DNA from 3 places in the Kitasatospora sp. NPDC056651 genome. Region 3 is predicted to be linked to each of the others. Evidence: riboswitches for the same ligand, from Rfam matches in the RefSeq annotation. Region 3 holds a riboswitch; each other region holds the start of a gene.
What was found. A riboswitch is a leader RNA that binds a small molecule or an ion and turns the genes downstream of it on or off. The one in region 3 is predicted to bind cobalamin.

Region 1 (12,085 bases), on a different contig from region 3:
CCTCGGCGGCCAGGTCGGCGCCCTTCATCTCGGGCGACTGCCGCACCCGGGCCAGCAGGGCGGCCTCGTCGGCCAGCGCCTCGCCGGAGAAGATGCCGCAGCGCATCGCGCCGCGCTCGCGCAGGTGGCGGGTCAGCGCGCGGGTGTCGATGCCGCTGATGCCGACGACGCCCTGGTTGACCAGTTCCTCGTCGAGCGGGCGGCGGGAGCGCCAGTTGGAGGCGACCCGGGCGGGGTCGCGCACCACGTAGCCGGCGACCCAGATCCGCCGGGACTCGTCGTCCTCGTCGTTCCAGCCGGTGTTGCCGATCTGCGGGGCGGTCATCGCGACCACCTGGCGGTGGTACGACGGGTCGGTGAGGGTCTCCTGGTAGCCGGACATGCCGGTGTTGAAGACCGCCTCGCCGAAGGTCTCGCCGATCGCGCCGTAGGCCTGGCCGCGGAACGTCCGGCCGTCCTCCAGGACGAGCACGGCAGGCACTCGTTCCCGCCGTTGGCGCTGCGTGGTGGGGGCAGGTGCGGTCATTGCGCGGCCTCTTCCGTCTTCGTCTTCGTACGTGTTGCGAGTTGGGCGACCGCCTCGACCCAGGCGGTGTGCTCGTCGGGGTGGTCGGCCCGGAAACCCGAGTCCAGCTCGATGGTGCCCGTGGGGGTCCCCTCGGCCGAAGGCTGGGGGAGGGTCCAGCTGACGACGAGCAGCCCGGAGGGGACGACCTTGCCGGCGATCCCGGAGTCGGTGCGGGCCCCGGTCAGGTGCGCGGCCGGGATCCAGAAGTCGACGTCCCCGGGGCGCTGCACCAGCAGGCCGTCCTCGCCGAGGGTGAGGTCGGCGCGGCTGCGGGTGCCCAGGCCGTGCGCGACGACCCGGTCGAGCCAGTTCCCGGCCGTGGTCGTGCCGTGGTACCGGCCGCTGGTCTCCAGGATGGTGCGCCCGGCGCGGGCCGGCACCGCCGGCAGCGGCGGGATGCCGGACTGGAGGGTCCGGCGCCAGTTCCAGCCCTGGCGCATCAGCCAGTAGACGAGGCCGATCACGATCAGCAGCCCGATCGTCCAGCCGATGTAGCCGGGCCAGTCGGTGACCTTGGCCTGCTCCTGGGCGAGCGTGGCGTGGTCCATCACTCCGTGCCGTCCTGCTCGACCAGGTCGCCGGCCAGGACGGTGGCGCGGCCGCGCAGGAAGGTGGCGTGCACTCGTCCGGGCAGGTCCAGGCCCTTGTAGGGGGTGTTGCGGCTGCGGGTGGCGAAGCTGTCCGGGTTCACGGCACCACGGTACGCGGGGTCGAAGAGCACCAGGTTGGCGGGCTCACCCACCGAGACCGGGCGGCCGTGGCCGGCGAGGCGGCCGATCCGGGCCGGGCGGTGCGACATCCGGTCGGCGACGCCCTCCCAGTTCAGCAGGCCGGTGTCCACCATGGTCTGCTGCACGACCGACAGCGCGGTCTCCAGGCCGACCATGCCCATCGCGGCCACGGCCCACTCGCAGTCCTTGTCCTCGGCCGGGTGCGGCGCGTGGTCGGTGGCGACGGCGTCGATGGTGCCGTCGGCCAGCGCCTCGCGCAGCGCCTGGACGTCGGCGGCGGTGCGCAGCGGCGGGTTGACCTTGTACACCGGGTCGTAGCTGCGGACCATCTCGTCGGTGAGCAGCAGGTGGTGCGGGGTCACCTCGGCGGTGACGTCCCAGCCCTTGGACTTGGCCCAGCGGACGATCTCGACCGAGCCGGCCGTGGAGAGGTGGCAGACGTGCAGCCGGGAGCCGACGTGCGCGGCGAGCAGCACGTCGCGGGCGATGATCGACTCCTCGGCGACGGCCGGCCAGCCCCCGAGCCCGAGCTCGCCGGAGACCTGGCCCTCGTTCATCTGGGCGCCCTCGGTCAGCCGCGGCTCCTGGGCGTGCTGGGCGACGACGCCGTCGAAGGCCTTGACGTACTCCAGGGCGCGGCGCATCAGCACCGCGTCGTCCACGCACTTGCCGTCGTCGGAGAAGACCCGGACGCCCGCGGCGGACTCGTGCATCGCGCCGAGCTCGGCGAGCTTCTTGCCCTCCAGGCCGACGGTGACGGCGCCGACCGGCTGCACGTCGCAGTAGCCGGACTCCTGACCGAGCCGCCAGACCTGCTCGACCACGCCGGCGGTGTCGGCGACCGGGGTGGTGTTGGCCATCGCGTGCACGGCGGTGAAGCCGCCCATCGCGGCGGCCCGGGTGCCGGTGAGCACGGTCTCGGCGTCCTCGCGGCCGGGCTCGCGCAGGTGGGTGTGCAGGTCGACCAGGCCGGGCAGGACGACCAGCGCGGTGGCGTCGATCTCGATGTCCGCCGCGGCCGTCAGGCCGGTGCCGATCTCCTTGATCACGCCGTCGGCGAGGAGGAGGTCCTGCGGGGCGCCGCCCAGGATGCTGGCGTTGCGGATCAGGTAGCTGGCCATGGTGCCGGTTCGCTCGCTGCGCTCGTTCACTGGGCGGTCTCCACGGAGTCGGTACGGGGGGCGTCGGTGAGGGTGGCTCCGCCGAGGAGCAGGTAGAGCACGGCCATCCGGATCGAGACGCCGTTGGCGACCTGCTCGATCGCGGTGCAGCGCGGCGAGTCGGCGACTTCGGCGGTGATCTCCATGCCGCGGACCATCGGGCCCGGGTGCATCACGATCGCGTGCTCGGGCAGCTGGGCCATCCGCCGGCCGTTCATGCCGTACCGGCGACTGTACTCGCGCTCGGTCGGGAAGAACGCGGCGTTCATCCGCTCGCGCTGCACCCGCAGCATCATCAGCGCGTCCGTCTTGGGGAGCACGCTGTCCAGGTCGTAGCTGATCTCGCAGGGCCAGTTCTCGACCCCGATCGGCAGCAGCGTCGGCGGGGCGACGAAGGTGACCTGCGCGCCGAGGGTGTTCAGCAGGTGGACATTGGAGCGGGCGACCCGGCTGTGCAGGACGTCGCCGACGATGGTCACCCGGCGCCCGGCCAGGTCGTTGCCGCCGCCCGGGTTGAGGTGGCGGCGCATGGTGAAGGCGTCGAGCAGCGCCTGGGTGGGGTGCTCGTGGGTGCCGTCACCGGCGTTGATCACACTGCCGTGCAGCCAGTCGGACTGGGCGAGGCGGGCCGGCGCGCCGGAGGCGTGGTGGCGGATGACCACCGCGTCGGCGCCCATCGCCTGGAGGGTCAGCGCGGTGTCCTTGAGGCTCTCGCCCTTGGAGACCGAGGAGCCCTTGGCGGAGAAGTTGATGACATCGGCCGAGAGGCGCTTCTCGGCGACCTCGAAGGAGGTCTTCGTGCGGGTGGAGTCCTCGAAGAAGAGGTTGACGACGGTGCGGCCGCGCAGCGTGGGCAGCTTCTTGACGGCCCGGCCGGAGAGCTGGGCGAGCTCCTCGGCGGTGTCCAGGATCAGCAGCGCGTCGTCGCGGCTGAGATCGGCGGCGGAGACGAGGTGGCGCTTCACGCGGTTTTACTCCGGGAGGTGTTCGGAAGGCTTGGGGGCCAGGGCCTGCGAGCTGCGGGCGGCGTAGTCGCGGTCGCCGACCAGCACGGCGTCCACGCCGTCGCTGTCGGACAGGCGCACCTGCACGGCCTCGCGCAGCGAGGTGGGGAGGTTCTTGCCCACGTAGTCGGCCCGGATCGGCAGCTCGCGGTGGCCCCGGTCGACCAGGACGGCGAGCTGGACGGCGCGCGGGCGGCCGATGTCGCTCAGGGCGTCGAGCGCGGCGCGGATGGTGCGGCCGGAGAAGAGCACGTCGTCGACCAGGATGACGAGCTTGCCGTCGATGCCGCCGGGCGGGATCTCGGTGTGCTCCAGGGCGCGGGCGGGCTTCAGCCGCAGGTCGTCCCGGTACATGGTGATGTCCAGGGTGCCCAGCGGGATCTCGCGCCCGGTGATCTGGGCCAGCCGGCCTTGCAGGCGGCGGGCGAGGTGGACGCCCCTGGTGTGGATGCCGAGCAGCACGACGTCCTCCGCGCCCTTGGCGCGCTCGACGATCTCGTGCGCTATCCGGGTGACGACCCGGGCGATGTCCGTGCCGTCCAGCACCTGGTGCGGCGGTCGCGGCGTGGTTTCGTGCGATGTGGTCATGCCGAAGCGGACCTCCTTCCCCGCCTCACTGGACGGGCCTTAAAGGATGTCGGGAAGGCCCCCGCCGACCGGGCGCGGGCTGCGGTCATCCTACCAGCGCGCCGGATCGCAAACAGACGGCCATCATTCCGCTTCCCGGGGTTAACGCCCCGGACGCGCCGACGATGCGGGCCATTCGCACGACTGCCCCATTCGGCTTGACGCATCTACCTTACTCTACGTAACCTCACAGTGAGTTACGAGACGGACGTCGGACCCACCGGTAACGACGTCGGCCAATCGCCCGTGACCCACCACTGAACGCGAAGCAATCTCGTCCGGGGAGATCAATGTCCAGCGACTACGCGAAGCAACTCGGAGGCAAGCTCCGAGCGATCCGCACTCAGCAGGGTCTCTCCCTGCACGGTGTCGAGGAGAAGTCCCAGGGGCGCTGGAAGGCAGTCGTCGTCGGCTCGTACGAGCGCGGCGACCGTGCGGTCACCGTGCAGCGGCTGGCCGAGCTGGCGGAGTTCTACGGCGTCCCGGTGCAGGAGCTGCTGCCCGGCGGAACTCCCGGCGGTGCGGCCGAGCCGCCGCCCCGCCTGGTGCTCGACCTGGAGAGACTGACCCAGGTCCCCTCCGAGAAGGCCGGCCCGCTCCAGCGCTACGCCGCGACCATCCAGAGCCAGCGCGGCGACTACAACGGCAAGGTGCTGTCGATCCGCCAGGACGACCTGCGCACCCTGGCCGTCATCTACGACCAGTCGCCGTCGATCCTCACCGAGCAGCTGATCTCCTGGGGCGTGCTCAACCCCGACGCGCGCCGCGCGGTGCGCGAGGAGGACGCGGGCTGAGGCCCGCCACCCGGCTCCGGTCGACGGATCCAGGCATGACCCAGCACGCGTTTTCCGCGTGCTGGCAAGCAGAAACGTCACGGCGCGGTTCCCCGGTTCGGGGGCCGCGCCGCGGCGTGTCCGCACACCGCCCCGGCGCGGCGGCGGCCTCAGCAGACCGTGCCCAGGCCGTAGCCGGGCTGCGCCACCACGCCGTCCAGCCGCACCGGCCGCTCGGCCGGCGCCCACTCCTGCCCGCCGCTGGACCAGGCCCAGGAGGCCGGCAGGTACTCCCCGCAGGTGGCGGCCGAGCCCTGCGAGCCGTGCAGCACCGCGACGCCCGGCAGCTCCAGGGCCAGCCCGGCGCAGAGCACCGCGCAGACCAGCTCCAGGTCCTCGTCGTTGATCCGGACCACGCCGTCCTCCCACTGGAGCACCCGCGCCGCGGCGCTCAGCCGCCCGCCGGGCGCGTCCACCCGGACCCGCAGCTCGTACACCCCGGCGCCCGCGCCCAGCAGCATCCGCCGGAACACCTCGCCGCCGCGCTGGTAGGCGGCGCGCACCCAGGTGGTGTGCTCCTCGTCGGGCGCCCCGGCGCCCCCGTACAGGCCCCCGTCGAGCAGCAGGTCGGCGTGGCAGAGCGTCAGGCCGTTCTCCCGGGCCCGCACCAGGCGCGGCACGAAGTCCCCGGCCAGTTCCTCGCCCTGATAGGCGAGCAGCTGGGCCTGGAGGGCCGGGTTGACCAGGTAGCGGTCGCGGGCGGCGGGCTCGGCCGGGTCCAGGCCGTGCAGCACGCAGAACTCCTCGAAGTCCTGCGGATGGAACATCCGGGCCCGGACGGTGTCGAACCGCTCCAGTGCCTCGGCCAGCAGGTCGGCGGTGTCGGCCAGGTAGCGCTCGTGGTCGGGGGCGTCGGAGATCCCCCAGGCGCGGGCCCGGGCGAAGTCCGCGGCGTTGGCCAGCACCCCGATGACGAAGGCCTGCTCGGCACCCGCGGCCCGCTGCGGCCGGTGCGGCGCCCGTACCGCGGGCCGTGAGCCGCCGGCGGTGCAGTCGGAGTTACGGCGGGCGCGACCCTTTTGACTCATCGGTGGCTCCTGGCTTCAGGGGGACGGTCGGCGGCTGGCGTGCCGCTGACCGTCTTCCTCCCCATCCGCGCGCGCCGCACACGTACGGCGTGTCACAGGAATGTAACCACCGGTAATGCGTGACTCTTTCCGGCCACCTTCCCGGCCGCCGCCCGGGCCGGCCCGCGGGCCGCGGTTCAGGCCGGCCGGGGCGCCCGGGCCAGCTGGCGGGACTGGGCGACCAGGCGGCCGGACTCGTCCCAGATCTCGGCGTCCTCCTCGAAGTAGCCGCCGGCCAGGTTGCGGGTCGCGTGGGTGACCCGCAGCCAGCCCGGGACCGGCCTGGCCCGCAGGTGGACGGTCAGCTCGATCGTCGGGGCCCAGCCCGGCATGCCGAGGTCGAAGGTGACCGGCGGCAGCGCGTCGGCGACCAGCAGGAGCAGCAGCGGGTCGGGCTCGCGGCCGTCGGCGAGCCGGAACCAACCCTGGATCCGTCCGTTGCCGGAGGGCTGCCCGAGCGCCCAGCCGACGGTGGCCGGGTCCAGCCGCAGGTCGAACCGCTCCAGCAGGGCGGCCTGGGCGATCAGCTCCTTGGGCGCCAGTTCCATGCCGATGCACTCGTTCGGCGGCGGGAGCTGCGGCGGCCGCGCGGTGGTGCGCACCTCGCCGTCGGCGGTCGCGAGGTCGCCGTGGCTGGCCACCACGCGCAGCCGTTCGACACCGCCCTGGCTGAGCGAGGCGGTCCCGGTGGACAGGCCGCGGCCGGTGCGCAGCACCTCGGTGCGGACGGTGGCCGGGCCGGGCCGGGAGGCGGACAGGTAGTAACCGCTGATCGACACCGGGTCCGGGTGGGTGCCGTGCTCCAGCGACAGCGCGTGTCCGGCGACGGCGAGCAGCAGCCCGCCGTTCACCCCGCCGCCGATCTGCCAGCCGGCGCCGAGCTCGGCCTCGTAGCGGCCGGCCTCCTCGGGGTGCCTGGTCAGGGCGATGCCCTGGTCGAACTCGCTGCGGGTCGCCGTGGTCATGTGGGGGGACCTGCCCTTCACGCGTGGTTCCGGACGTCAAGTTACTGATAAGTAGGCGCCAACCTTACGCCGCCCGGGTGAAACGCGAAACGGCCGCCGGAACCCTGTTCGGGTCCGGCGGCCGTCCACGAGGCTCCCTGTTACCGGCGGATGCCCGGCTTCAGCTCCAGGAAGCGGGCGAGCATGCCGTTGACGAAGGCCGGGGAGTCGTCCGTGGAGAACTCCTTGGCGATCTCGACGGCCTCGTCCAGGACGACGGCGTCCGGGACGCCGTCCTCCCAGATCAGCTCGTACGCACCGAGCCGCAGGACGTTGCGGTCCACGATCGGCATCCGGTCGAGGGTCCAGCCCACGGCGTACTGCTCGATCAGGTCGTCGATGCGACGGGCGTGCTGGACGTACCCCTCGATGAGCTCCATGGTGTACTCACCGACCTGCGGGGTGCCCTCGTCGGGCTTGGGCTCGCGGGCGCGGGCCACCCAGTCGGCGAGGACCTGCTGCGGGTCGACCCCGCGGTGGTCGGCCTCGAAGAGGATCTGGAAGGCCCTGGTACGGGCCTTGCTGCGTGCGGCCGACACGGACTTACTTCACCCGGCCGAGGTAGCTGCCGTCGCGGGTGTCGACCTTGACCTTCTCACCGGTGGTGATGAAGAGCGGGACCTGGATCTCGGCACCGGTCTCCAGGGTCGCCGGCTTGGTGCCACCGGTGGAGCGGTCGCCCTGGACGCCCGGCTCGGTGTTGGCGATGACCAGCTCGACCGAGGTCGGGAGCTCGATGTAGAGAACGGCGCCCTCGTTGGTGGCGACCAGGGCCTCGAAGCCCTCCAGCAGGTAGTCGGCGGCGTCGCCGACGACGGCCTTCTCGATGGTCACCTGGTCGTAGGTGTCCATGTCCATGAACACGAAGTTCTCGCCGTCCTTGTACGAGAACTGCATGCCGCGCTTGTCGACGTTGGCGGTCTCGACCTTGGTGCCGGCGTTGAAGGTCTTGTCGACGACCTTGCCCGTCAGGACCTCCTTGAGCTTGGTACGCACGAAGGCCGGGCCCTTGCCGGGCTTGACGTGCTGGAACTCGACGACGGACCAGAGCTTGCCGCCCTCCAGCTTGAGGACCATGCCGTTCTTGAGATCGTTCGTGGAAGCCACGGGCGCACTTACTCCTGTATAGCTGTCAAGGAACCAAGGGTTTGCGTCCTGCCGCCGACGGCCGTCGGGAGGCCGTGGTCACAGGGCGAGGAGCTCCTTGGTGGTGATGGTGAGCAGCTCGGGCCCGCCCTCTTCGAAGGGGCGCACGACGAGCGTGTCCTCGATCCGGACGCCGCCCTTGCCCGGGAGGTGGACCCCTGGGCCGACGGTGACCGGCACGCGGCTGTCCAGTTTACCCATGTCCGCCGGACCGAGGCGCGGCGCCTCCCGGATCTCCAGCCCGATGCCGTGGCCCACCGGGTGCGGAGAGGCCTCGGTGTGGCCGGCCGCCTCCAGGATCTGCCGGGCGGCCCGGTCGGGTACGCACTGCTCCACCCCTGGTCCGAGCGCCTCCCGCCCGGCCCGCTGGGCCCGGAAGACCAGCCGGTGCAGCTCCACCTGCCAGGGCGCGGGAGCGGCCCCGATCACGAAGGTGCGGGCGGTGGAGACGCCGTAGCCGCGGTACTGGGCGCCCATCACCACGGTCAGGAAGTCGCCCTCCTCCACCCGGCGGTCGGTCGGCTGGTGGGCGGCCTGGCCGGAGTGGCTCCCGGTGCCGACCGAGACCGGGAAGGCGGCCCGGTCGGCGCCGTGGTCGATCATCCGGCGCTCCAGCTCCATCGCCAGGTGCCGCTCGGTGCGGCCGACCAGGATCGACTCCAGCAGCTCGCCGAGCGCCTGGTCGGCGATCTCGGCCGCGATCCGCAGGTCTGCGATCTCGTGCTCGTCCTTGACCACCCGCAGCCGCTCGACCATCCGGCCGAGGTCCGCCAGCCGTGCCCCCTCGGCCCGGTCCGCCACCGCCCGGTGCCGCGTGACGGTCAGGTCGTGCTCCTCCACCACCAGGCCCGACACCCCGGACCGGGCGGCGACGGCCGCGGCGGCCAGCGCGGTGTCCGACCCGGCCGCCACCGGCAGCCGGGTGACGTCCGGGGCGATCAGGTGCTCCCCGGTGTCGTCCGGCGGCAGGTCGTCCGGCAGCGCGAGCAGGGCCCGCTCCCTCGTCAGCAGCAGGGTCGCCCCGCAGGGCGCGCAGCCGGTCAGGTACCGCACGTTCGCCGCGCGGGTGATCAGCGCCGCGTCGGCCCCGGCCGCACCGCAGTGCTCCCTCACCCGCTCCCGCCGCCCCGCGTACGCATCCGCCATGCGTCGAGCCTACGAACCCCCGGCCCGAACCGCCCGCCGAGCACCCCCGCCAGAACCCCCGGTGCTCCTTGCGCGCCCCCGCGCGACCCCTCGATCCGGCCAAAACGGCCGGGGGTGCCTCAGGACTCCCCGGTGGGCGTCCAGCGCTTCTCCACCCGGGCGAGCTTCCAGTACCCGATCGCGATCGCCCAGACCACCACGAACAGCCCGGCGATCGCGTAGCCGACGTTGTCCAGGGAGATGTCCGCGATGAACCCGGTGACCGGGTCGGTCAGGTCGAGCTTCTCGTGCAGCACCCCGACCAGCTCGATGGTGCCGATGATGAACGCCACCGCGATCGACAGCCCTGTGATGGTCAGGTTGTAGTACACCTTCCGCACCGGGTTGGCGAAGGCCCACTGGTACGCGAAGTTCATGAACGTCCCGTCCAGGGTGTCGAACAGGCTCATCCCGGCCGCGAACAGCAGCGGCAGGCAGACGATCGCGTACCAGGGCAGTCCCGAGGCCGCCCCCGAACCGGCCATCACCATCAGGGTGACCTCGGTCGCGGTGTCGAAGCCCAGGCCCAGCACCATGCCCACCGGGAACATCTGCCCCGGCCGGGTGATCGAGCGGGTCGCCCGGTTCAGCACCCGGGCCATGAAGCCGCGCGAGTCGAGGTGCGCCTCCAACTCCTTCTCGTCGAACTGCCCGGCCCGCATCGCCCGGAACACCTTGACGATGCCGAGCAGCGCCGCCAGGTTGAGCGCGCCGATCAGGTAGAGGAAGACGCCGGAGGTGGTCGTCCCGACCACGCCGAGCCACTTGTGGGTGGTCGACTCGTCGTCCATCAGGGTGTTCGCCAGCTGCGCCCCGCCCGCCACCAGGGCGGCCATCAGCACCACCATCGAGGAGTGCCCGAGGGCGAACCAGAAACCCACCGAGACCGGCCGCTTCCCGTCCGCCATCAGCTTGCGGGTGGTGTTGTCGATCACCGCGATGTGGTCGGCGTCGAAGGCGTGCCGCATGCCGAGGGTGTAGGCGGTGATGCCCAGGCCCACCCCGAAGACCTGGGTGCCGACCGCGTACCGCTCGGGCGCGACCAGGAAGATCAGGGTGCCGAAGGCCACCACGTGCAGGGCCAGGATCACCCCCATCAGCCCGGCCGTACGGACGGTGTCCTCCCGCCGCCACGCGAACGCGGGCAGCACGGAGGGGGCCGGCTTCGCCCCGGCGGAAGAGAATTCGGGCAGGGTCATCTGCGGATCACGCTCCAGCACCTCGTGGAATACCTCGTGAGATGCCGTGGCCGGTCTCCTGGCTTACGGGAAGCCCGTACCCGCCTTCCCAGGCGCGCGAGGCGCCCAGTGGCTCGATGGGTACGGACGGCGTTCCTCCGCGGACGGAGGGACGACCCGATCACAGTGGCGAGGGCCGCTCCGGGCTGGGACCCCTGAAGGTCCGTCACCGGAATTCCCGAGCACCACGGCGGGCTACACCGTAGGGGCCGGGCCCGACCCGTGCAAGGCCGGGCCCCTGCGCGGGTGGCCAGGATCACAGGGCCCGCGGCCGCACCACGGGGCCGGGCCGGCCGACACCCGGACCGGCCGGATCCCGCCGAGGGCGCGCCACCGCCGGACCGGATGAGTACGATCATGACGTGCCGTCCCACCCCCACGTCTGGCCCGCCGACCGCTGGAACACCCGGCCGGTCAGGGCCCGCGTGCTGGCGGTCGCCCGCACCCTCACCTCGGCCACCCGGGTCCTGGACGTCCTCACCCTGCTGAGCCCCGACGGCATCGAGCGCTACTTCACCGTCAACCCCGGCTCCGCCTTCGCCGACCGCGCCCTGGACGAGTACCTGCGCGGCCTGCCCGGTTTCACCGTGCTGGACTGGGAGGACGCCGTCCGCCGCCGCTTCGACCTGGCCGTCGCCTGCGCCGTCCACTCCTCCATGCACCGCCTGGACGCCCGCCTCGTCGTCCTCCCGCACGGCGCCGGCTACAACCGCCTGGTCACCGAGTCCACCGGCGACACGGTCAGCGCCGCCGGCCTGTCCCGGAACGAACTCACCCACCGCGGGCGGGTGTTCGTGGACGTCCTCGGCCTCTCCCACCCCGAGCAACTGGACCGGCTGCGGGTCTCCTGCCCCGAGGCCCTGGACGTCGCCCGGGTCGTCGGCGACCCGTGCTTCGACCGGATGCTCGCCAGCCGGCGCTCCCGGGACGGCTACCGCGCCGCACTCGGCGCCGTCGACGGACGGCGGCTCGTCGTCGTCAACTCCACCTGGAGCGAACACTCGTCGTTCGGCCGCCGCCCCGACCTCCCCCAGCGGCTGGTCCGCCGGCTGCCCGCCGACGAGTACACCGTCGCCGTCGTGCTGCACCCCAACATCTGGAGCCGGCACGACCCCGAGGCCCTGCTCGACGGCGCCCGCCGGATGGGCCTGCGCCTGATCCCGCCCCAGCAGGGCTGGCAGACCGCCCTCGTCGCCGCCGACCTGCTGATCGGCGACCACGGATCGGTGTCCTTCTACGGCGCCGCCCTGGAACGCCCCACCGTGCTCGTCGCCACCGGCTCCGGCGAACTCGACCCGCACTCCCCCAGCTACGCCTTCGGCCAGGCCGCGCCCGCCCTCGACCCCGACGGGGACCTCGCCGCCCAGGTCGAACAGGCCCTCACCCAGGACCCGGCCGCCCTGCGCGGGATCACCGACGGCTCGCTCGCCCACCGCGGCGAGTCCGCCCGGCTGCTGCGCCCGCTGCTCTACTCCTTCCTGGACCGGCTGGACGAACCCGCGGACGAACCGGCCCTGCCGCC
Region 2 (6,513 bases), on a different contig from region 3:
CGGGGTGGGCGTCGACGTCCGGGCGCTGGACGTGACCGAGCCCGACTCGGTCGCCGCCTGCCTGGCCGGCCTGGACCGGCTGGACGCGCTGGTCAACAACGCCGGCGCGGGCCACGTCGGCACCCTGGAGCGGGAGGGCCTGGACGACGTCCGCGCCGTCATGGAGGTCAACTTCTTCGGGGTGCTGAACGTCACCAAGGCCGCCCTGCCCCTGCTCCGGGCGAGCAGGGGCCGCCTGCTGACCGTGACCAGCGTCGGCGGCGTGGTCGGCCAGCCGTTCAACGAGGCCTACTGCGCCGCCAAGTTCGCGGTCGAGGGCTTCATGGAGTCGCTCGCACCGGTCGCGGCCACCACCGGCGTGTCCGTCAGCGTCGTCGAACCGGGCGCGGTGGCCAGCGAGTTCGTCCGCAACGTGGGCCTCGCGGACGACGCCGTCGAGCAGGCCGGCCCGTACGCCCCGGCGCTGACCGCCTACCTCGACCGCACCCGCGCCGCCTTCGCCGACGCGCAGCCGGCGGCGGAGGTGGCCGACCGGATCCTCGGCCTGCTCACCGCCGAGCGCCCCGCCTTCCGGCTGCTCACCTCCGGCGCCGCCCGGGGCTTCGCCGGGATCAAGCTCAAGGACCTCGACGGCTCGGCCGTGCAGGGCCTGACGGCCGGCTGGGTCAGCGCGTGACCACCCGGGCCGCGACGCCGGGCCGGGCCTCGCACACGTCCGGGACGCGACAGCCGGGCAGCGTCGCCGGGTGCGCCACCGCAGGCCCCTCGGCCCGGCGTTCGCGGTCGAGTTCGGCGCCCTCGCGCACCGCCCGGTAGACGGCGCGGGCCAGCCGGGAGCCCCAGACCGAGCGCGGGCCGCCGAACGGGTCGCCCGGGGTGCCCGCGCCGGGGGCGCGGACGGCCACGCAGACCGCGTCGGACGGGGTGCCCGAGCAGTCGTAGCCGGCGTCCAGCAGCGCCTGGACCTTGGCCTCGGTCGCGGTGGCCAGCAGGTTCACCAGACCGGCGTCCTCGACGGCGGCCGGCACCACGGCCAGGATGTTGATCGTCCCGGGCCGGTACGCGACCGCCGCCGCGGCCGGGTCGGCCGCCCAGAGCGCGACCCCGATCCCGGCGGTGACCAGCGCGGTGACACCGCCGTCCTCGGCCCGGGTGCAGTCGTCCACCTCGGCCGCCGTCATCAGCCCGACACCCGGGCCCACCAGCCCCTGCCCGGCGGCCAGTTCGGCCAGGTGCCCGGCCGGGTCCATCCGCGAATAGCCCGGCCGCACCTGGGCGTTGAGCACCCAGGCACGCTCCCCGAGCCCGCCGCCGAGCACCGCGCTGCTGACCATCCGCCAGCCGGGCCCGGCCCGCCACAGCAGCAGGTGGCGGCAGGCGCCGTCCTCCGCCCGCGCGGCCCGCTCCACCCGCACCCCGACGTCGTTCACGACCACTCCCCTTCCACCGGATACGGCACCCTGGTGCGCCGGTCCGGGTCGACCGCCAGCCGCTCCCCCGCGCTTCTTCGGCGCCGAGGACCCGGCCGAGGACGACGGCCGCCCGGCCCCCGACCTCCCTGGTGCTCCACGCGGAGCACGGCTTCAACGCCTCCACCTTCATCGCCCGGGTCGTCACCTCCGCCCTGTCCGACCTCTGCAGTGCCGTCACCGCCGCGATCGGCGCGCTCAAGGGCCCGCTGCACGTAGCGACCTCCGTATCGGAGCCTCCACGGCGGGGGTCGGCACGGCGGAGCAGGTCAGGAGGGCAGGGCGCAGGTGCCGACGGGCGGCGCCTGGTCCTCCTCCTGCCCGGGCCGCGTCACCTGCACGTTCTCCAGCAGCGCCTCGACCAGCTCGTCCAGGTCGAGGCGCTGCTCCACGGCCCGCAGGTGGCCGATCCGCGCCCCGGTGGTGACCTCCGGCGGGGCGAGCAGACTGCAGCAGTCCTCGTCCGGCAGCACGGAGATCTCGGCCGTGCCGAGCGCCCTGGCCTGGTCGATGATCTCCTGCTTCTCCCAGCCGACCAGCGGGCGCAGCACCGGCAGGGTGGCCGCCTGGTCCACCGCGGCCATGTTGGCCAGGGTCTGGCTCGCCACCTGCCCCAGGCTGTCGCCGGTCACCAGCGCCTGCGCTCCGGTGGCGGCGGCCAGCGCCGAGGCGGTGCGGACCATGAGCCGGCGCTGGGCGACCACCTGGAGCCGTCCGGCGCCCGCGATGGCCAGCTGCTTCTGGGCCTTGCCGAGCGCGATGACGTGCAGGGCGCCGGGCGGCTGGTAGCGGTTGAGTTCGCGGGCCAAGGCGTAGGCCTTGTACACCGACGCGGGGTTGGTGTAAGGCGCGCCGCTGAAGTGCACGAAGTCGCAGGCCAGGCCGCGCCGCATGGCCCGGTGGGCGGCCACCGGCGAGTCGTACCCGCCGGACAGCAGCACCAGGGCGCGGCCGCTGGAGCCCACCGGCAGCCCGCTCAGTCCGGGGTGGCGCTCGGCGGAGAGGAAGGTCTCGTGGCGGTCGATCTCCACGGACAGGGTGACGTCGGGCGCGGTCAGGTCCACCCGCAGGCCGGGCACCCGCGGCTGGAGCAGGGCGCCGAGCTCCCGCTCCAGCTGGGAGGAGGTCAGCGGGAAGGCCTTGTCGCGCCGCTTGGCGCGCACGGCGAAACCGGTGGCGGCCCGCCCCGCGCACGCGGCCCGCAGCACCTCCAGCCCGTTCGCCTCGATCGACTCCATCGTGCTGGGCACGCGCAGCGCCGGCTCCACGGAGCTGAAGCCGATCACGGTGCGTGCCCTCTCGACCAGGGCCTCGACGGGCACCTGTCCGCCGAGCACGGTGAGGCTGTGCGGGGTTCGGATCCAGGTGGAGCCGCCCACCCCGCGCAGCGCCGACCGCAGGTTGTCCTCCAGGCGCTTCACGAACGCGCGCCGGTTGCGGCCCTTCAGGGCGACCTCGCCGTGCTTGAGGAGCACGCAGTGGCCGTAGGGTTCGGTGCCGCCGCGCGGAGCGGGCAGGCGGGTGTCGTCGGTCGGGTGGTCCATCCGGAAGTCCCAGTGTCGTCGTTTCGGTGTCGTCGGCACCATCCATCGTGCCGGACGGACCGCGGCGGGAGCCGCGGGGGGCCTGCTGCCGGGGGCACCCACCTGGGCGCGAGTCGCCGGCGCACGGTCGCCGGGGGGGGGGGGCGCGGGGGGGGGCGGGCCCCCCCCCCCCCCCCCGGGGGGGGGCGGGGGGTGGGCGCGGCGCCCGCCCCGCTCCCGTCAGCCGGCCTCCGTCAGCCCGCCAGTTCCTCGCGCAGCACCCGGGCCGCGCCGACCAGGCTGTCGAGGGAGGCGCGGGTCTCCGGCCAGCCGCGGGTCTTCAGCCCGCAGTCGGGGTTGACCCAGAGCCGCTCGGCGGGGATCGCCGCGAGACCGGCCCGCAGCAGCTCGACGGCCTCCTCGGTGCTGGGCACCCGCGGGGAGTGGATGTCCCAGACGCCGGGGCCGACCTCACGCGGGTAGCCCGCCTCGGCGAGTTCGCCGGCCACCTCCATGTGCGAGCGGGTCGCCTCCAGGGAGATGACGTCCGCGTCGAGCTCGTCGATCGCCGTCATGACGGCGCCGAACTCGGCGTAGCACATGTGGGTGTGGATCTGGGTGTCCGCCCGCACGCCCGAGGTGGCCAGCCGGAAGGCCTCGGTGGCCCAGTCCAGGTAGGCCGGGCGGGCGGCGGCGCGCAGCGGGAGGGTCTCGCGCAGCGCCGGCTCGTCCACCTGGACGACGGCCGCGCCCGCCGCCTCCAGGTCGGTGACCTCGTCCCGCAGGGCGAGGGCGACCTGTCGGGCGGTGTCGGCCTGCGGCTGGTCGTCGCGGACGAAGGACCAGGCGAGCATGGTGACCGGGCCGGTCAGCATGCCCTTGACCGGGCGCCGGGTCAGGCCCTGCGCGTAGCCGAACCACTCGGTGGTCATCGGGTGCGGGCGGGAGATGTCTCCGGCCAGGACCGGCGGGCGAACGTACCGGGTGCCGTAGGACTGCACCCAGCCGTGCCGGGTGGCCAGGTAGCCGGTGAGCTGCTCGGCGAAGTACTGGACCATGTCGTTGCGCTCGGGCTCGCCGTGCACCAGGACGTCCAGACCGGCCTTCTCCTGGTAGGCGATGACCTCGCGGACCTCGGCCTCCATCCGCTCCCGGTAGGCCGCCGCGTCGATCCTCCCGGCGTTCAGGTCGGCGCGTGCGATGCGCAGTTCGGTGGTCTGCGGGAAGGAGCCGATGGTGGTGGTCGGCAGCAGCGGCAGGCCGAGCCGGGCGTGCTGGGCCTCGGCCCGCCGAGGGTAGGCCTGGGCGCGGCGGGTGTCGTCGGCGGTGACGGCGGCGGCCCGGGCGCGGACCGCCGGGTCGTGGGTGATCGGGGAGTTGACGCGGGAGGCGAGGTCGGCGCGGTTGGCGGCGAGCTCGGCCGTGACGGCGCCGGTGCCCTCGCGCAGGGCCCGGGCGAGCAGGGCGGCCTCGCGCGCCTTCTGCTTGGCGAAGGCCAGCCAGCGCGCGATCTGCGGGTCGATGTCGCGCTCGGCGGCGGCGTCGATCGGCACGTGCAGCAGCGAGCAGGCCGGCGCCACGTCGACGGTGTCCGCGAGGCCCAGCAGGGTGGCCAGGGTCGCGAGGGACTTCTCCAGGTCGTTGATCCAGATGTTGCGGCCGTCGATCACCCCGGCCACCAGCCGCTTGCCGGGCAGCCCGCCCACCGCGGCGAGGTCCTCCAGGTTCGCGGCGGCGGGGCCGGTGAAGTCCAGCGCCAGACCCTCGACCGGGGACTTGGCCAGCACCGCCAGCGCCTCGCCGAGCCGGTCGAAGTAGCTCGCGACCAGCAGCTTGGGCCGCTCGGTGAGGGCGCCCAGCTCACGGAGGGCGCGGGCGGCCGCGTTCAGCTCCGCCGGGGTGCGGTCCTGCACCAGCGCGGGCTCGTCCAGCTGCGTCCACTCGGCACCGGCGTCCTTCAGCGCGGCGAGCAGTTCCGCGTAGACCGGCAGCAGCCGGTCCAGCAGGGTGATCGGCTGGAAGTCGGCCGCCACCCCGGGGGCCGGCTTGGCCAGCAGCAGGTAGGTCACCGGCCCCACCAGCACCGGCCGGGCGGTGTGGCCGAGCGCGAGGGCCTCCTCGAACTCGGCGACGGCCTTGGCCGGGTTCGCGACGAACACCGTGTCCGGGCCCAACTCCGGCACCAGGTAGTGGTAGTTGGTGTCGAACCACTTGGTCATCTCCAGCGGTGCGACGTCCTGGGTGCCGCGCGCCATCGCGAAGTACCCGTCCAGCGGGTCGGCGTCGACGGCCTCCCGGTGCCGCGCGGGGATCGCGCCGACCGCCACGGTGGTGTCCAGCACGTGGTCGTAGAGGGAGAAGTCGCCGGTCGGCACCTCCGCCACCCCGGCCTCGGCGGACTGCGCCCAGTTCGTCCGGCGCAGCTCGGCGGCGGTGGCCAGCAACGCCTCGGCCGTGACCGTGCCCTTCCAGTACCCCTCGATCGCCTTCTTCAGTTCCCGGTGACGGCCCTGCCGGGGGTAGCCGTACGCGGTGGCCACGGACGCCGCGGCTGCGGACTTCGCTGTCAAGGGACTCTCCTTCGCGAGCCTGAATCCTCAAGTGCCCGGTGACGGCACGAGGACGCGAAGGGATGACGGACCTGACGGACGTCCGCACCCGTGCACGGCTCCGCCCGGTATGGTCGCCGACCCGCCCACGAGGTCACCGGATGGCCGCGCGCGAACGGTCGCGCACGGGCAGTGGCAGGTCTTCGGACTCGCGGGCGCGCCCTCCCCGGCCTGAACCAGGGGTGGACACCTACTGGCCGTCGCTTCCCAGACCCGTCCCGGGTCCAGTGCGTATGACGGCGGTCGTTCCCACTCACCGCTGCGGGGCAGTCCCGGACTGGCCAGTCGAAAGGCGTCACCGGGTTCCCTCTTGCGACGCCCCGCCTGGCGGGCGGGGCGAACCAGCTGCGCCGCCAGCTTAGGGGCAAACCACCGTGGCCGAGGCGGAAATCTCGAAAGGCGTCTGCATGGTGAGACGTCGCGGCCGCGCGCGGCTACTCGGCCGAGCCCCCGAGCGGCCGGTCGGCGTCGCCCTCCGGGGCCAGTTCCGGTACCGGGTGGGGCTTGCCCTCGGAGTCGACCGCCACGAAGACCAGTTGCGCCGTCGCCACCCTGGTGACGGGCCCGGCGAGGTTCCACCGCTCCGAGGTCACCACCACCGACACGTCCATCGAGGTCCGCCCGGCGCGGCCGACCCGGGCGCGGACGGTGAGGAGGTCCCCCGCCTTGACGGGCGCCAGGAACGACATCTCCCGGACCGAGACGGTGACCGCGGGAACGCCGGCGTGCCGGCCCGCGGCGGCGGCCGCCGCGTCGTCGATCAGCTTCATCATCACGCCGCCGTGCACCGTCCCGTAGAGGTTGGTGTCGTGGTCGCTCATGATGTGCGCGAGGGTGACCGCCGAGTCGGCCGGGGTGCGGGAGAGGACGGAGGGACTGGTCACAGCGACGGCCCGCCCGTCATGGCGCCGT
Region 3 (12,085 bases):
CGCCCTCACCCCGGTGTCCGCCCGACGGCCGGCGGACGGAACCGACGGTCCCCACGGCTCCGACAGCACCCACGGCACCCACGGCGACCGCCCCGGCGCCGTCCGCCTGCACGGCGCGCTGCTGCTGCCCGCCCTGGTCGACGGCCACGCGCACCTGGACAAGACCTTCCTCGGCGCGCCCTGGCAGCCCCACCGCCCCGCCGCGGACCTGCGCGCCCAGATCGCCTCCGAGCGCGTCCAGCGCCGCGAGGTCGCCCACCTCACGCCCGTCGCCGAGCGCGCCGAGACGCTGGCCCGCCGGATGGCCGCGCTCGGGACGGGCCACGTCCGCTCGCACGTCGACGTCGATCCGGACACCGGCCTCGACCACCTGCACGCCCTGCTGGAGGTGCGCGAGCGCGTCCGCGACGTCATCGGCGTCCAGCTGGTCGCCTTCCCGCAGAGCGGCGTGGTCGCCACCCCCGGCGTCGCGGACCTGCTGGACGCGGCCCTGCGCGAGGGCGCCGAGCTGATCGGCGGCCTGGACCCGGCCGGGTTCGACGGCGACGTGGACGGCCAGCTCGACATCGTCTTCGGCCTCGCCGAGCGCCACGGTGCCGGGGTGGACATCCACCTCCACGACGGCGGCCCGGTCGGCGCCTCCCAGCTGCGCGACATCGCGGACCGCACGGCGGCCCTCGGCCTCGGCGGCCGCGTCACGGTCAGTCACGCGTTCGCGCTGGGGGACCTCGGAATCACCGAACTCCTCACCACCACGCGGAAACTGGCGGACGCCGGCGTGGCGATCATGACCAACGGGCCGAGCCGGTCCATGCCGCCGGTCACGCTGCTGCACGAGCACGGCGTCCGGGTGTTCGCCGGCTCCGACAACATCCGCGACGCCTGGTGGCCGTACGGCACCGGCGACATGCTCGAACGCGCCACCATCATCGGCCTCCAGGGCGAGCTGATGACGGACGGCGAACTCGGGCTCGCCGCCGACCTGGTGACCACCCACGCGGCCGCCGCCCTCGGCCTCAGCGACTACGGTCTGACGCCCGGCGCCCGGGCCGACCTGGTGGCGATCGCCGCCGGCTCCGTGCCCGAGGCCGTCGCCGCCCACCCCGAGCGCCTGCTCGTCCTGCACGGCGGCCGGGTCGTCCTCGACCGCACCCGCTGACACCTCTCCTCTGACACCCCTCCGCACCTCTCCGCACCCCTCCGCACTCCCGGCGACCGGCCGAGGCCCCACCCCCGGCCCGTCCGGCCGGGGGTGGCCCCACCCCGCTCCACCCCTGTTGGAAGGACGCCCCCACCGTGAACCCCTCCGCGGAAAGAACCCGGCCCGCCCCCGTTGCCGCAGCCCCCGCCGACCCCGCCGCACCGTCGGCCGCGCCGGGCCGCCTCGCGGGCGGCCAGATCGGCACCACCGACCTGGTCTTCTTCGTGGTCGCCGCCGCCGCACCGCTCACCGTCCTCGCCGGCATCGCCCCCTTCGCCATCGGTGTCGGCGGCGCCTCGGCCCCCGCCGCGTACCTGATCTCGGGCGCGCTGCTCGTCCTGTTCGCCGCCGGCTTCACCGCGATGTGCATGTACGTCCGCAACGCGGGGGCCTTCTACGCGTACGTCGCGCGCGGCCTCGGCCGCACCCTGGGCGTCGTCACCGCCTACGTCGCGGTGGTCTGCTACAACCTCATCACCCCCGGCGTGGCCGCCGCCTTCGGCTACTTCGCGGCCGAGCACATCGAGCAGCGCACCGGCGCGCACGTGCCGTGGTGGCTGCTGTCGGGCGTCTGCGTGGTGGTGGTCGGCGTCCTGGGCTGGCTGAAGGTGACGCTCAGCGCCAAGGTGCTCGGCGTGGCGCTGGTCCTGGAGGTGCTGTCGCTGCTGGTGATGGAGGGCGGGGTGCTCTCCGAGCGCGGCACGGCCGCCCTCGACCCGGTCTCCTTCGACCCCTCGCTGCTCACCCAGGGTGGCGTCGCCGGGATGTTCGTGCTGGTCATCGGCGCCTTCACCGGATTCGAGGCGACGGCGATCTACGCCGAGGAGGCCCGCGACCCGCGCCGCACGGTGCCCCGGGCGACCTTCATCGCGATCGGTTTCCTCGCCGTCTTCTACGCCCTCGGCACCTGGATCGTGATGGGCGCGTACGGCACCGACGCCGCCGTCGCGGCCGCCCGCGCCGCCAACGGGCCGGACCTCACCTTCACCGCCGCCGAACGCTTCGTCGGCCTCTGGCTGTCCGACTCGATGCACGTCCTGATCGTGGTCAGTGCCTTCGCCTCGACCCTGGCCTTCCACAACGCGGCCGCCCGCTACCTCTACGCCCTCGGCCGCGAGGGCCTGCTGCCCCGACGGCTCGGCCGGATCTCGCAGCGCTCCGGTTCCCCGGGCCCGGCCGTGCTGGTGCAGAGCGGCTTCAACGCGGTGGTGGTCCTGCTGGGCGCGGTGCTGGCCGCCGACCCCTACCTGGTGGTGCTGCTCTGGTCCAACAGCGTGGGCGTGCTGGGCATCATGGCGATGCAGGCCCTCGCGGCGGTGGCGGTCTGGGCGTTCTTCCGCCGCGACCGGCGCGGCCTGTCGGCCTTCCGGGTGGTCTGGGCGCCCCTGCTGGCGGCCGCCGGACTGGCCCTGCTGACGGTGCTCGCCGTCTTCAACTTCAGTCTCCTGACCGGTGCTTCGGGCTGGGTGAACGCGGTGCTGCTGCTCCCGCTCCCGCTCGTCGCGGTGGCCGGCTACCTGGTGGCACGCCGGATCCGCCGCACGGACCCGGAGCGCTTCGCCCGCCTGACGGAGGTCGACGTCGAGCGCGACTGACCCTCACACCCGCCCACCGGCGCGGCGCCCCCTCCACGGCGAGGGGGCGCCGCGCCCTGACCGCCCGTGAGGCCGATGTCCTGAACGCCGTCGCCGACGGACTCTCCAACGTGGAGATCGGCCGGCGGCTGGTCATCGCGGAGGCGACGGTGAAGACCCACCTCCTGCGGATCTTCGCCAAGCTCGACGTCAGCGACCGCACCCACGCGGTGGTCGTGGCCCTCGAACGCGGGCTGCTGAACAGGAGCCGGCTGTACTGACCACGGAGGTTGGTGACGGGGTTCCCGGCCGGACGTCGCGCTGCCCCCGGCGGGCTCAGCCGGCCGCCGGTTCGAAGCGCACCTCGGGCTCGAAGTTGGCCCGGCGGGCGGCGCGGCGGAAGACGGTCAGCACGGCCGGGCCGACGATCAGGACCGCCGTGAAGGTGGTGACGGCGCGGCCGGTGTCCCAGCCGAGCGAGGTCGCCAGGTCGAACAGCAGGTAGCGGTGCCACTGCTCGGTGAACGGCAGTCCCGGCAGGTAGGCGATGGAGCTGTTCGGGTCCAGCGAGAACGGCCAGAAGGACAGGTTGAGCAGGAAGCCGAACAGGTAGCCGGAGACCGAGCCGTACACCGCGAGCAGGGCGATCTCCCCCTTCCCCCGGGCCCTCGGCAGCATTCCCGCGAGCATCCCGACGAAGGCGCAGCCGAACATCTGGTACGGCATCCAGGGCCCGACGCCGCCGGTCAGCAGCGCGGAGGCGAACAGCGAGGTGCAGCCCAGGGTGAAGCCGAAGCCGGGGCCGAACACCCTCCCGGCCAGGACGAGCAGGAAGAAGACCGTCTCGATGCCCGCCGTGCCCGCGCCGAGCGGTCGCAGTCCGGCGTTGACGGCGGAGAGCACCCCGAGCATGGCCAGTGCCTTGGCGTCGATGCCGCCCGCCGAGATCTCGGCCACCACGACGGCGATCACCAGCACCAGCAGCGCGCCGAAGATCAGCGGCGGGGCGTACGAGGAGCCGAACCTGCCGGGCGCGACGACGAACGGCCAGCAGAAGGCGACCAGTCCGACGAAGGCGGCCAGCGCGACGGCGATCCGGGCCCGGCCCGGAATCCGCACCGCGGCCACGGAGTTCACCGCTCCACCGCCGTCCGGTCCAGCGCGGCCGAGACCTGATGAATCGTCAGGTAGGGCAGTGGGGAGAGGACCTTGGCGGTCTGCGGTGCGAACGTCGGTGAGGCGGTGACGACTTCGACTGTCGGCCCGTCCGCCACCACCTCGCCCTCGGCCATCACCACCACCCGGTCGGCGGCGGAGGCGACGAACTCCACGTCGTGGGTGGAGATCACCACGCTGCGGCCCTCGGCGGCGAGCCCGTCGACGATCCGCACCAGCGCCTCCTTGGCGGCGTAGTCCAGGCCCCGGGTCGGCTCGTCCAGCAGCACCACCGTCGGTGCGGCGGCGAGTTGGACGGCGAGCACCAGGGCGAGCTTCTGCCCTTCGGAGAGGTCCCGGGGGTGGCCGCTGTCCGGGATGCCGGGGGCGAGCCGGTCCAGGATCTCCCGGGCCTTCGGGCCGTCGGTGGCGGACTCCCGGTCGGCCTGGGCGAGTTCGTCCCGGACGGACTCCAGGTAGAGCAGGTCGGTCGGGGTCTGCGGGACGAGGCCGACCAGCCTGCGGGCCTCGGCGGCGGAGAGCCGCTTCGGGTCGACGCCGCGCCTGGCCCCGGCGACCCTGACCGTGCCGCCCTGCCGGGGGCCGGAGCCCTGGAGGGCCCACAGCAGCGAGGACTTGCCGGAGCCGTTGCGGCCCATCAGCGCGGTCACCTCGCCCGCCCGGAGCTCCAGGTCGACCTCCCGGACGGCCGCCACCGGCCCGTACCGGACCACCACCCCGTGGGCTTCCAGCACCCGCTCCCCCGCCGCCGCTGCCCGGCGCGGCGGTGGAACGGGCAGTCCGGTGAGCCGCTCCCGCAGCGGCGCGGCGGCCCGGCGGGCGTCCCGGACTGACAGCGGCAGGGGGCGCCACCCGGCCAGCCGGCCCAGGTGGACGACGGGCGGGGCGACCGAGGTGTCCGCGAACAGCTCGGCGGGCGGGCCGTGCACGACGGTGCCGTCCCCGGGCAGGTGGACGACCCGGTCGGCGTACTGGACGACGCGCTCCAGCCGGTGCTCGGCGAGCAGCACGGTGACGCCCAGGTCGTGCACCAGCCGGGTGATCGCGGCGAGCACCTCCTCGGCGGCGGTCGGGTCCAGCGCCGAGGTGGGCTCGTCCAGCACCAGGACGCGCGGGTGCGCGGTGAGCACCGAACCGATGGCGACCCGCTGTTGCTGCCCGCCGGACAGCTCGTGCAGGGCGCGGTGGCGCAGCTCGGCCAGGCCCAGCAGGTCGAGGGTCTCCTCGACCCGCTTGCGCATCGTCTCCGGCGGGATCGCCAACTGCTCCATCGCGTAGGCGAGTTCCTCCTCCACCGTGTCGGTGGTGAAGCCCGCCACCGGGTCCTGCCCCACCACGCCCACCACGTCGGCGAGTTCGCGCGGCGGGTGGTCGGCGGTGTCCCGGCCGTCCACGGTGACCCGGCCGCGCAGGGTGCCGCCGGTGAAGTGCGGGACCAGTCCGTTGACGGCGCCGAGCAGGGTCGATTTGCCGACGCCGGTGCGGCCGACCACCAGGCACAGCTCGCCCTCGGGGACGTGCAGGTCGACGTCGCGCAGCACGGGTTCGGCGGCGCCCTGGTAGCGGACGCCGACGTGGTCGAAACGGATCACTGTGGTACCTCGGCGTCGGTGCGGTCATGCGGCGGAACAGACTTGGCGGGCGGGGCGATCGGCGGCACGGAGGCGGTCGGCGAAACGGAGGCGATCGGCGCCACGGAGGCGGTCGGCGCCGCGGGGCCCGCCGGGCGGGGCTGGTCGGGCGGCGGGGCGATCAGCCCGGCCGCGCCGGCCAGCAGCACCGCGACGGCGGGCACCAGCGGCAGCGCGGGCCAGCTCAGCGGGTGCAGCGAGGGCGACAGGTCGGTCGGGTCGTAGCCGACGGTGCCGAACAGCGTCACCGCGGCCAGGATCCCGCTGGCCGTCACGCCCCACTCGGCAGCCCGGAACCGATCCGGCCGGTAGGTGGTGCGGCGCACCCGCCGCCCGCCGAGGGCCAGGCCCGCGCAGCACAGCGCCGAGCCGGCCAGCAGCGCCGGGATGCCCAGGAAGGCCGGCGCGGTGCCGTCCAGCAGTCCGTACGCCCCCGCGCAGAGCCCGGCCATGCCGAGCAGCATCAGGGCACCGGTGGCCAGGCGGGAGCCACGGGCTACGGTGCCCGAGCGGCCGTAGCCGCGCGAGTCCATCGCGGCGGCCAGCTTCAGCGAGCGTTCCAGCGCGTCCTCCAGGACGGGGACGACGATGCCGCGCAGCGCCCGTACGCCCTTGCCGCCGCCGGCCCTCAACCGTCGGGCCCGGGCGACCCGTTGGACGCTCTGGACGAGCTGCGGCGCGACGCTCACCGAGACCGTGACGGCCACGCCCAGCTCGTACAGCGCGCCCGGCAGCACCCGCAGCGCCCGCTTGGGGTTGGCCAGGGTGTTGGCGGCGCCGATGCAGCAGATCAGGCAGGCCAGCCGCAGCCCGTCGAAGGCGGAGGAGAGCACCGCCTCCAGCGACACCGGGCCGCCGATCTCGATGCCCGCGTACCAGGCCGGGGTCGGGATGTGCGGCAGGGTGAACATGACGTGGTCGCTCGCGGTGACGCCGGTCGCGAAGACGCAGCGGAACGCCACCCGGATCGCGATCACCACCAGGGCCAGCCAGAGGTAGTAGCCGAAGCCGCGCGCCCAGGGCGCGTCGGTGCGGCGGGCGCTGACGACGTAGCCGAGCACGGCCAGCACCAGCAGGAGCAGCAGCGGGTTGGTGGTGCGGCTGGCGGCGGTGGCGAGCGCCAGCGCCCAGGCCCACCAGGCCACCGGGTGCAGGGTGCGCGGCGCCCGGCGGCCGTCCAGGGCCGCGGTCGTCACCGTCACCGCGTCCGCCGGCGGCGCCGACGGGCGGACGCCACGCCGGCCCCGCCGAGCACCACGGCGGCCAGCACGGTGAAGACCAGGGGCAGTACCGATCCGGTGCTGGTCTTGGGCTCGGCGGCGGGGGCGGCGTCCACCACGACGGTGGTCGGGGACGGGGGCGGCGCCGCCTGGTCGGCGGGGGTGTCGGTGGGCGCGGGCGTGCCGGTCGGGGCCGGGGTCTCCTCGGGCGCGGCGGCGGTCGGGGCCTGCTCGGGCGCTCCCTCGGCGGGCGGCGCGCCGTCGACGGGTGCGGGGGCGTCGGGGGCGGGGACATCGGGGGCGGGCACACCTCCCGCGGCGGGCGGCCGGGCCCCGGCGGGCGGGGGCGTGGCCGCGGGGCCCCGGCCGGAGCCGCCGCCGTTCGCGGCGCTGCCCGCGCCACCGCTGCTGCCACCACTACTGCTGCCACCACCGGTGCCACCGCCCGAACTCCCGGACCCGCCGGCGCCGTTGCCGCCCGAGCCGGTGCCCGCTCCGGTCCCGCCGGAGCTGCCGGAGCTTCCACTGCCGCCCGGGGCGGTGTTGTGGGCCCGCAGCGATTCCGGCGAGACGGTGGGGCGGCCCTCGGTGCCCTCGATGTTGGTGCCGCCGAAGATCCACAGGTCGACGCTGCCGGGCTTCGGGTGGTAGGACATCGCGCCGAGCTGGCTGTAACTCCAGTCCTTGTCCCCGGGATCGGCGTGCCAGTACGACCAGTAGGCGCTGGCCGGCGGGGTGAGCACGCACTTCTCCTGGTCGGCCGTCGGGAACTGCTTGCCGCCCTGGTAACCGCTGTACCCGATCCGGCAGATGAAGGCCGGGCCGTCGTGGCCGGTGCCGGTGGTCCGCCAGCCGCCCTGGTTGAGCAGCTCGTAGCCGCTGGTCGGGGTGGTGCCGCAGGAGCGCAGCACCGGGCCGCCCCACCTGCTCATGTCCACGGCCAGGACGACGCCCGAGCCGGCGGTGCACTGGTCGATCGGCTGCGGGGTGGCGGCGGCCGGGGTGGCCGTGCCGAGCAGGGCCAGGACGCCGGTCACGGCGCCGAGCGGGGACGCCGTCCGACGGCCGTTCGTACGGGGGGTGTTCACCGGTGCCTCCCCGGGCTGGTGCGGGCGCGGCGGATGCCGACGGCGGTGCCGCCGGCCAGCAGCAGGGCCACCGCCGGCAGGGCGAGGGCGTCCACGTCGGTGCCGGTCCGGGCCAGGTCGGAGCCGGTCGGGCCGGGGTTGCCGGCCGGCCCGGCGCCGTCGTCCGCGCCACCGGCGCCCGGCGAGCCCGTGGCGGTGGGCGAGTTGGTGGCGGCGGGCGAGTTGGTGGCGGCGGGCGAGTTGGTGGCGGTGGACGGCCCGGACGCCGTGGGCGAGCCCGAGCCCGTCGGCGACGCGGTCGGCCGCGGGGTGGCCTCACCCCCCACCGGCCGGCTCAGCGTGCCGAAGGAGGTGCCGACCGCGCCGCCCAGCACCTGGGTGGACGCCCGCACGTCCGAGCCCGGCTGTCCCCCGGCCGCGACGTTGAAGCCGCCGTCCGGGTTCTGCTGCCCGGCCAGGAAGTCCCGGGCCCGGGCGATCGCGGTGCCGTACTGCCCGGCCCGCAGCGAGAGCGCCTGGACGGCGAGGGCGGCCGAGTTGGTGGAGTCCCCGGCCGCGCCGGGGAAGCCGCCGTCGGCGAGCTGCCGGCCCTCGATCCAGGCGACCGCGCGGTCCACGGCCCGCTTGGCCTCCGGGTCGTCGGTGCGCAGGTCGAGCGCCATCGCGGCGATCGCGGTGCTGTCCACGTCGGAGTCACCGGTGGCCGGGATCAGGCTCGGCCAGGAGCCGTCCGGATGCTGGAGGCCACTCAGGTAGCGCACCGGCTCGGCGGCGTGGGCGGCGTCCCCGGCCCGCAGCTGGGCCATGACGCCGAGGGACTGGGAGAACACCGAGGTCGCGTACCGGTAGTTGCCGCGGTCGGCGCAGGAGGTGTCGGGGGCCTTGCCGGGCTCGGCGCAGACCGCCGCGGCCAGGGCGGCGATCAGGTCCTGCCTGGCGAAGGCGCGCGGGTTGCGGCCGGTCACCTCGGCGAACAGCGCGGCCTTGCCGATCGAGCCGCCGCCGGCGAACTCGGTGCCCACACCGGTCCAGTCGTCGACGGTGCGCCCGCTGCCGTCCGCCCCGCGACCGTCGAGGAAGTCGGTGAGGCGGCGCAGCGCGGCGTCGTCGGTGCCGGTGGCGGCGAGCGCGAAGCCGGCGTCGATGGTGAGGCCGAAGTCGCCGAAGCCGGTGCCGGGGAAGGACTCGTAGTAGTGGCCGTCGAGCAGCCGGGCCGGGTCGGTGAGGTAGGCGCCGCCCTTGGCGAGGTCGGGCATCCGGCCGCCGGGCTGCGGGGTGGTGAGGTCGTGGGTCAGCTCGGCGAGGTCGGTGCCGGCCAGGGCCAGGACGGACTGCTCGGTGGCGAAGTGGTCGGCGTCGACGGCCGAGGGGTCGGCGCCGAAGCCGCCGCCGGGCAGCTGCCGGGCGGCGAGCCAGCCGGTGGCGGCGGCGCGGGCGTCGGCCTTGCCGGCGGCGTGCAGGGCCTGGGCGGCCAGCGCGGTGGTGGTGGTGTCGCCCGTGCCGGCTCCGGCGTACGGCCGGAAGCCGCCGTCGGGCTCCTGCCGGGCGGCGAGCCAGGTGGTGGTCCGCTGGACGGTCTCGGGGGCGGCCCCGGCCCGGCGCAGGGTGAGGGCGGCCAGGGCGGTGGTGGCGGGGTCGGCCTCGCAGTGGTCGCCGGGGGCGATGTTGACGGACGAGAAGCCGCCGTCGGCGCACTGGGCGGAGGCGAGCCGGGCGACGGCGCTCGGCGGGACGTCCGCCCCGGCCCGGGCGAGGGCCAGCAGGGCGTACGCCTGGTTGATCGGCCAGGTGGCGCCCTCGAAGTCCCCGGCGGCGGTGCAGGCGCCGGCCTTGCCGGGGGCGTCGCAGACGTGGCCGGCGAGCGCGGCGATCAGGTCGTGGCCGCCGAAGTCGCGCGGGTTCCCGCCGGTGGCCTCGGCGACCAGGGCGAGCAGTGCGGCCGCCTGCACGCCGGGGGCCGCGTCGGGGCCGGCGGGGAACGCGAACTCCTGGGTGTGGGCGGCGAGGTGGGCGATGAGCTTGCGCACGGTGTCGTCGTGCCCGCCGGTCGCGGCGAGCGCGAGGGCGGTGTCGGCGGTGGCGGCGTGGTCGACCGTGCCCCAGTCGTCGACGACGTGGTCCCCGTCGGTCAGCCGGCCGATCAGCCAGCGGGCGGCGGCGGGCAGGTCGCCGGTGGACGGCTTCGGGGTGCCGGTGGGCGTCGTGGTCGGGGAGGCGGTCGGGCTCGCGCCGCCGGTCGGCGACGGCGAGGCACCGCCGGTGGCGCGGACCGATGCCGGGCTGAAGGTCGGCGTGCCGCTGGTGCCGCCGATGTCGGTGCCGCCGTACACCCAGGCCTCGACCTCGCCCGGGCCGGGCTTCTGGGACATCGCGCCGAGCGTGGCGTACTTCCAGGTGTCCTGTCCGGCGGGGGCGATCCAGTAGGACCAGTACCCGGTCGCCTGCGGGGTGTTGACGCAGGCCTCCTTGTCCGGGGTCGGGTACTGGGTGCCGCCGTCGAACGCGCCGTTGCCGAGCCGGCAGATGAAGCCGGGGCCGTCGTGGGCGGTGCCGGTGGTGCTGAACCCGGCGTTGTGCAGCAGGTTCATCCCGGTGGTGGGGTGGGCGTCGCAGCCGCGCAGCACGCCGCCGCCGAACGGTCCGAAGTCGACCGCGACGACCGCGCCGGAGGTGGCGGTGCACTGCTCCATCGGGTCCGCGTGCGCGGTCCCGGGCAGTGCCGCCAGGGCCAGGCTGCCCGCGGTGAGGGCGAGGGCGGTGGCCGCCGCCGGGACGGCGGTGCCTCGCCGCCACCCGGTGGGACGGTGTCTGTGGACCGGCACGGAAACGACTCCCTGTGACTCCGGCGCCGGCGCGGACACGGGGACGCAGCAGGGCACGCCCCGGGACGGGGGCGTTCCGTACCGCGTCGCAGTCCTCGACGACGCTCGTGCGTGTTCCGTGGCGCAGGCATTCCGACTCGTCCGCCGCCACGAGCCGGAACGGCTCGCCACGACGGGCACACGGTTGCGGGACAGCGCCGGATTCGCACCGGCTTCCCCTGACAGCCACGGAGGAAAAACGCTTCATCAGACCATGCCCGCGCCGACCGGGTCAACGCTTCGTCATATCGCCTGCGTCACGGTCGACAAGGGCCTGAATACGGTAACGTCCCGGCTCGGCCGAGCGGGGGAACCCGGTGCGAATCCGGGGCTGACGCGCAGCGGTGTGCGGGGTGGCTCGTCCACCCCGCGAGCCCGAATGCCCGGCGGCCGCACAGCTCTGCGGAAGTCCGTCCACGCGATCCGGGCGTCGGCCGCCCTCACGCCGGCGCACGTCCGTCGGCGCGCCTGGGCACGGTCGGAGCCCCCCTACCCCAGGAGCCCTTCCCGTGACCACCGCCTCCCGTCCGCCCGTCCACCGGAACCTCTCCGCCCACCGGAGCCTGCCCGCCCGCCGGGGCCTCGCCGCCGCCGTTGCCGTCCTGGCCGCCGCCGGCTGCGCGCTCGCCACCGCGATACCGGCCGGGGCCACCGCCACCCCCACCCAGATCGCCACCTCCCGCACCAACGGCGTCGCCTACCTGCGCACCCTCCAGGGCGCGGACGGCGGCTACGCCGGCAGCGGCCTGTCCAACGAGTGGGCGTTCAGCGCCTTCGCCGCCGCCGGGACGGCCGCCGCCGACGTCACCCCGGGCGGCGACGCCTCCAAGAACGCCCGCCTGGTGTACCGCAACCAGCTCGCCGCGCCGTCCTGGCCGAGCGCCAACCCGGTGGTCACCGACTACGAGCGCGGCATCCTCAACTCCTACGCGGCGGGCATCGATCCGGCCCGGGTCGGCCCCGGCCGCAACCTGGTCGCCGACGCGGTCTCCTACTGGCAGACCGCCGAGCCCGGCTACTACGGTCCGTCCGGCAACGTCAACGGCACCGTCTTCGCCCTGCTCGCCCTCGGCGGCGCCCGCACCCAGAGCGGCGCCCAGCGGGTGCCGCAGCCGCTGCTGGACGCCTCGGTCGCGGCGGTGCGCGCCAACCAGCACGTCGACGGCGGCTGGAACTACAGCAAGGCGGCGGGCGACCCGACCGCGCTGAACCAGACCAGCGACATCGACATGACCGGCGCGACGATGGCCTCGCTGTGCGTGGCCGGGGTGCCCGCCACCGACCCCGCGGTCGTCGGGGCGAAGAACTTCCTCCGGGCCAAGCTGACCCCCTCC

Region 1: another riboswitch for cobalamin. It lies ahead of ACFRAR_RS12760 (HoxN/HupN/NixA family nickel/cobalt transporter); the one in region 3 lies ahead of ACFRAR_RS36010 (prenyltransferase/squalene oxidase repeat-containing protein).
Region 2: another riboswitch for cobalamin. It lies ahead of metE (5-methyltetrahydropteroyltriglutamate--homocysteine S-methyltransferase); the one in region 3 lies ahead of ACFRAR_RS36010 (prenyltransferase/squalene oxidase repeat-containing protein).

What each region holds. Positions count from the first base shown of each region.
Region 1 covers NZ_JBHTWX010000025.1:12,764-24,848, forward strand. The annotation lists gene carA (glutamine-hydrolyzing carbamoyl-phosphate synthase small subunit) at 1-526, opposite strand, end outside; gene ACFRAR_RS12710 (hypothetical protein) at 523-1,116, opposite strand; gene ACFRAR_RS12715 (dihydroorotase) at 1,116-2,420, opposite strand; gene ACFRAR_RS12720 (aspartate carbamoyltransferase catalytic subunit) at 2,447-3,424, opposite strand; gene pyrR (bifunctional pyr operon transcriptional regulator/uracil phosphoribosyltransferase PyrR) at 3,431-4,051, opposite strand; gene ACFRAR_RS12730 (transcriptional regulator) at 4,381-4,884, shown strand; gene ACFRAR_RS12735 (hypothetical protein) at 5,034-5,951, opposite strand; gene ACFRAR_RS12740 (thioesterase family protein) at 6,128-6,955, opposite strand; gene nusB (transcription antitermination factor NusB) at 7,096-7,533, opposite strand; gene efp (elongation factor P) at 7,538-8,101, opposite strand; gene ACFRAR_RS12755 (M24 family metallopeptidase) at 8,180-9,286, opposite strand; gene ACFRAR_RS12760 (HoxN/HupN/NixA family nickel/cobalt transporter) at 9,406-10,524, opposite strand; cobalamin riboswitch at 10,555-10,768, opposite strand; gene ACFRAR_RS12765 (hypothetical protein) at 10,926-12,085, shown strand, end outside.
Region 2 covers NZ_JBHTWX010000157.1:7,521-14,033, reverse strand. The annotation lists gene ACFRAR_RS36320 (SDR family oxidoreductase) at 1-676, shown strand, start outside; gene ACFRAR_RS36315 (adenosylcobinamide amidohydrolase) at 666-1,436, opposite strand; partial or broken gene ACFRAR_RS36310 (citrate/2-methylcitrate synthase) at 1,556-1,684, shown strand; gene thiI (tRNA uracil 4-sulfurtransferase ThiI) at 1,739-3,013, opposite strand; gene metE (5-methyltetrahydropteroyltriglutamate--homocysteine S-methyltransferase) at 3,247-5,562, opposite strand; cobalamin riboswitch at 5,739-5,913, opposite strand; gene ACFRAR_RS36295 (acyl-CoA thioesterase) at 6,036-6,485, opposite strand.
Region 3 covers NZ_JBHTWX010000152.1:4,334-16,418, forward strand. The annotation lists gene ACFRAR_RS35975 (amidohydrolase family protein) at 1-1,159, shown strand, start outside; gene ACFRAR_RS35980 (APC family permease) at 1,297-2,796, shown strand; partial or broken gene ACFRAR_RS35985 (response regulator transcription factor) at 2,808-3,056, shown strand; gene ACFRAR_RS35990 (ECF transporter S component) at 3,112-3,912, opposite strand; gene ACFRAR_RS35995 (ABC transporter ATP-binding protein) at 3,909-5,543, opposite strand; gene ACFRAR_RS36000 (CbiQ family ECF transporter T component) at 5,540-6,778, opposite strand; gene ACFRAR_RS36005 (hypothetical protein) at 6,781-7,890, opposite strand; gene ACFRAR_RS36010 (prenyltransferase/squalene oxidase repeat-containing protein) at 7,887-10,712, opposite strand; cobalamin riboswitch at 10,817-10,971, opposite strand; cobalamin riboswitch at 11,059-11,136, shown strand; partial or broken gene ACFRAR_RS36015 (prenyltransferase/squalene oxidase repeat-containing protein) at 11,354-12,085, shown strand, end outside.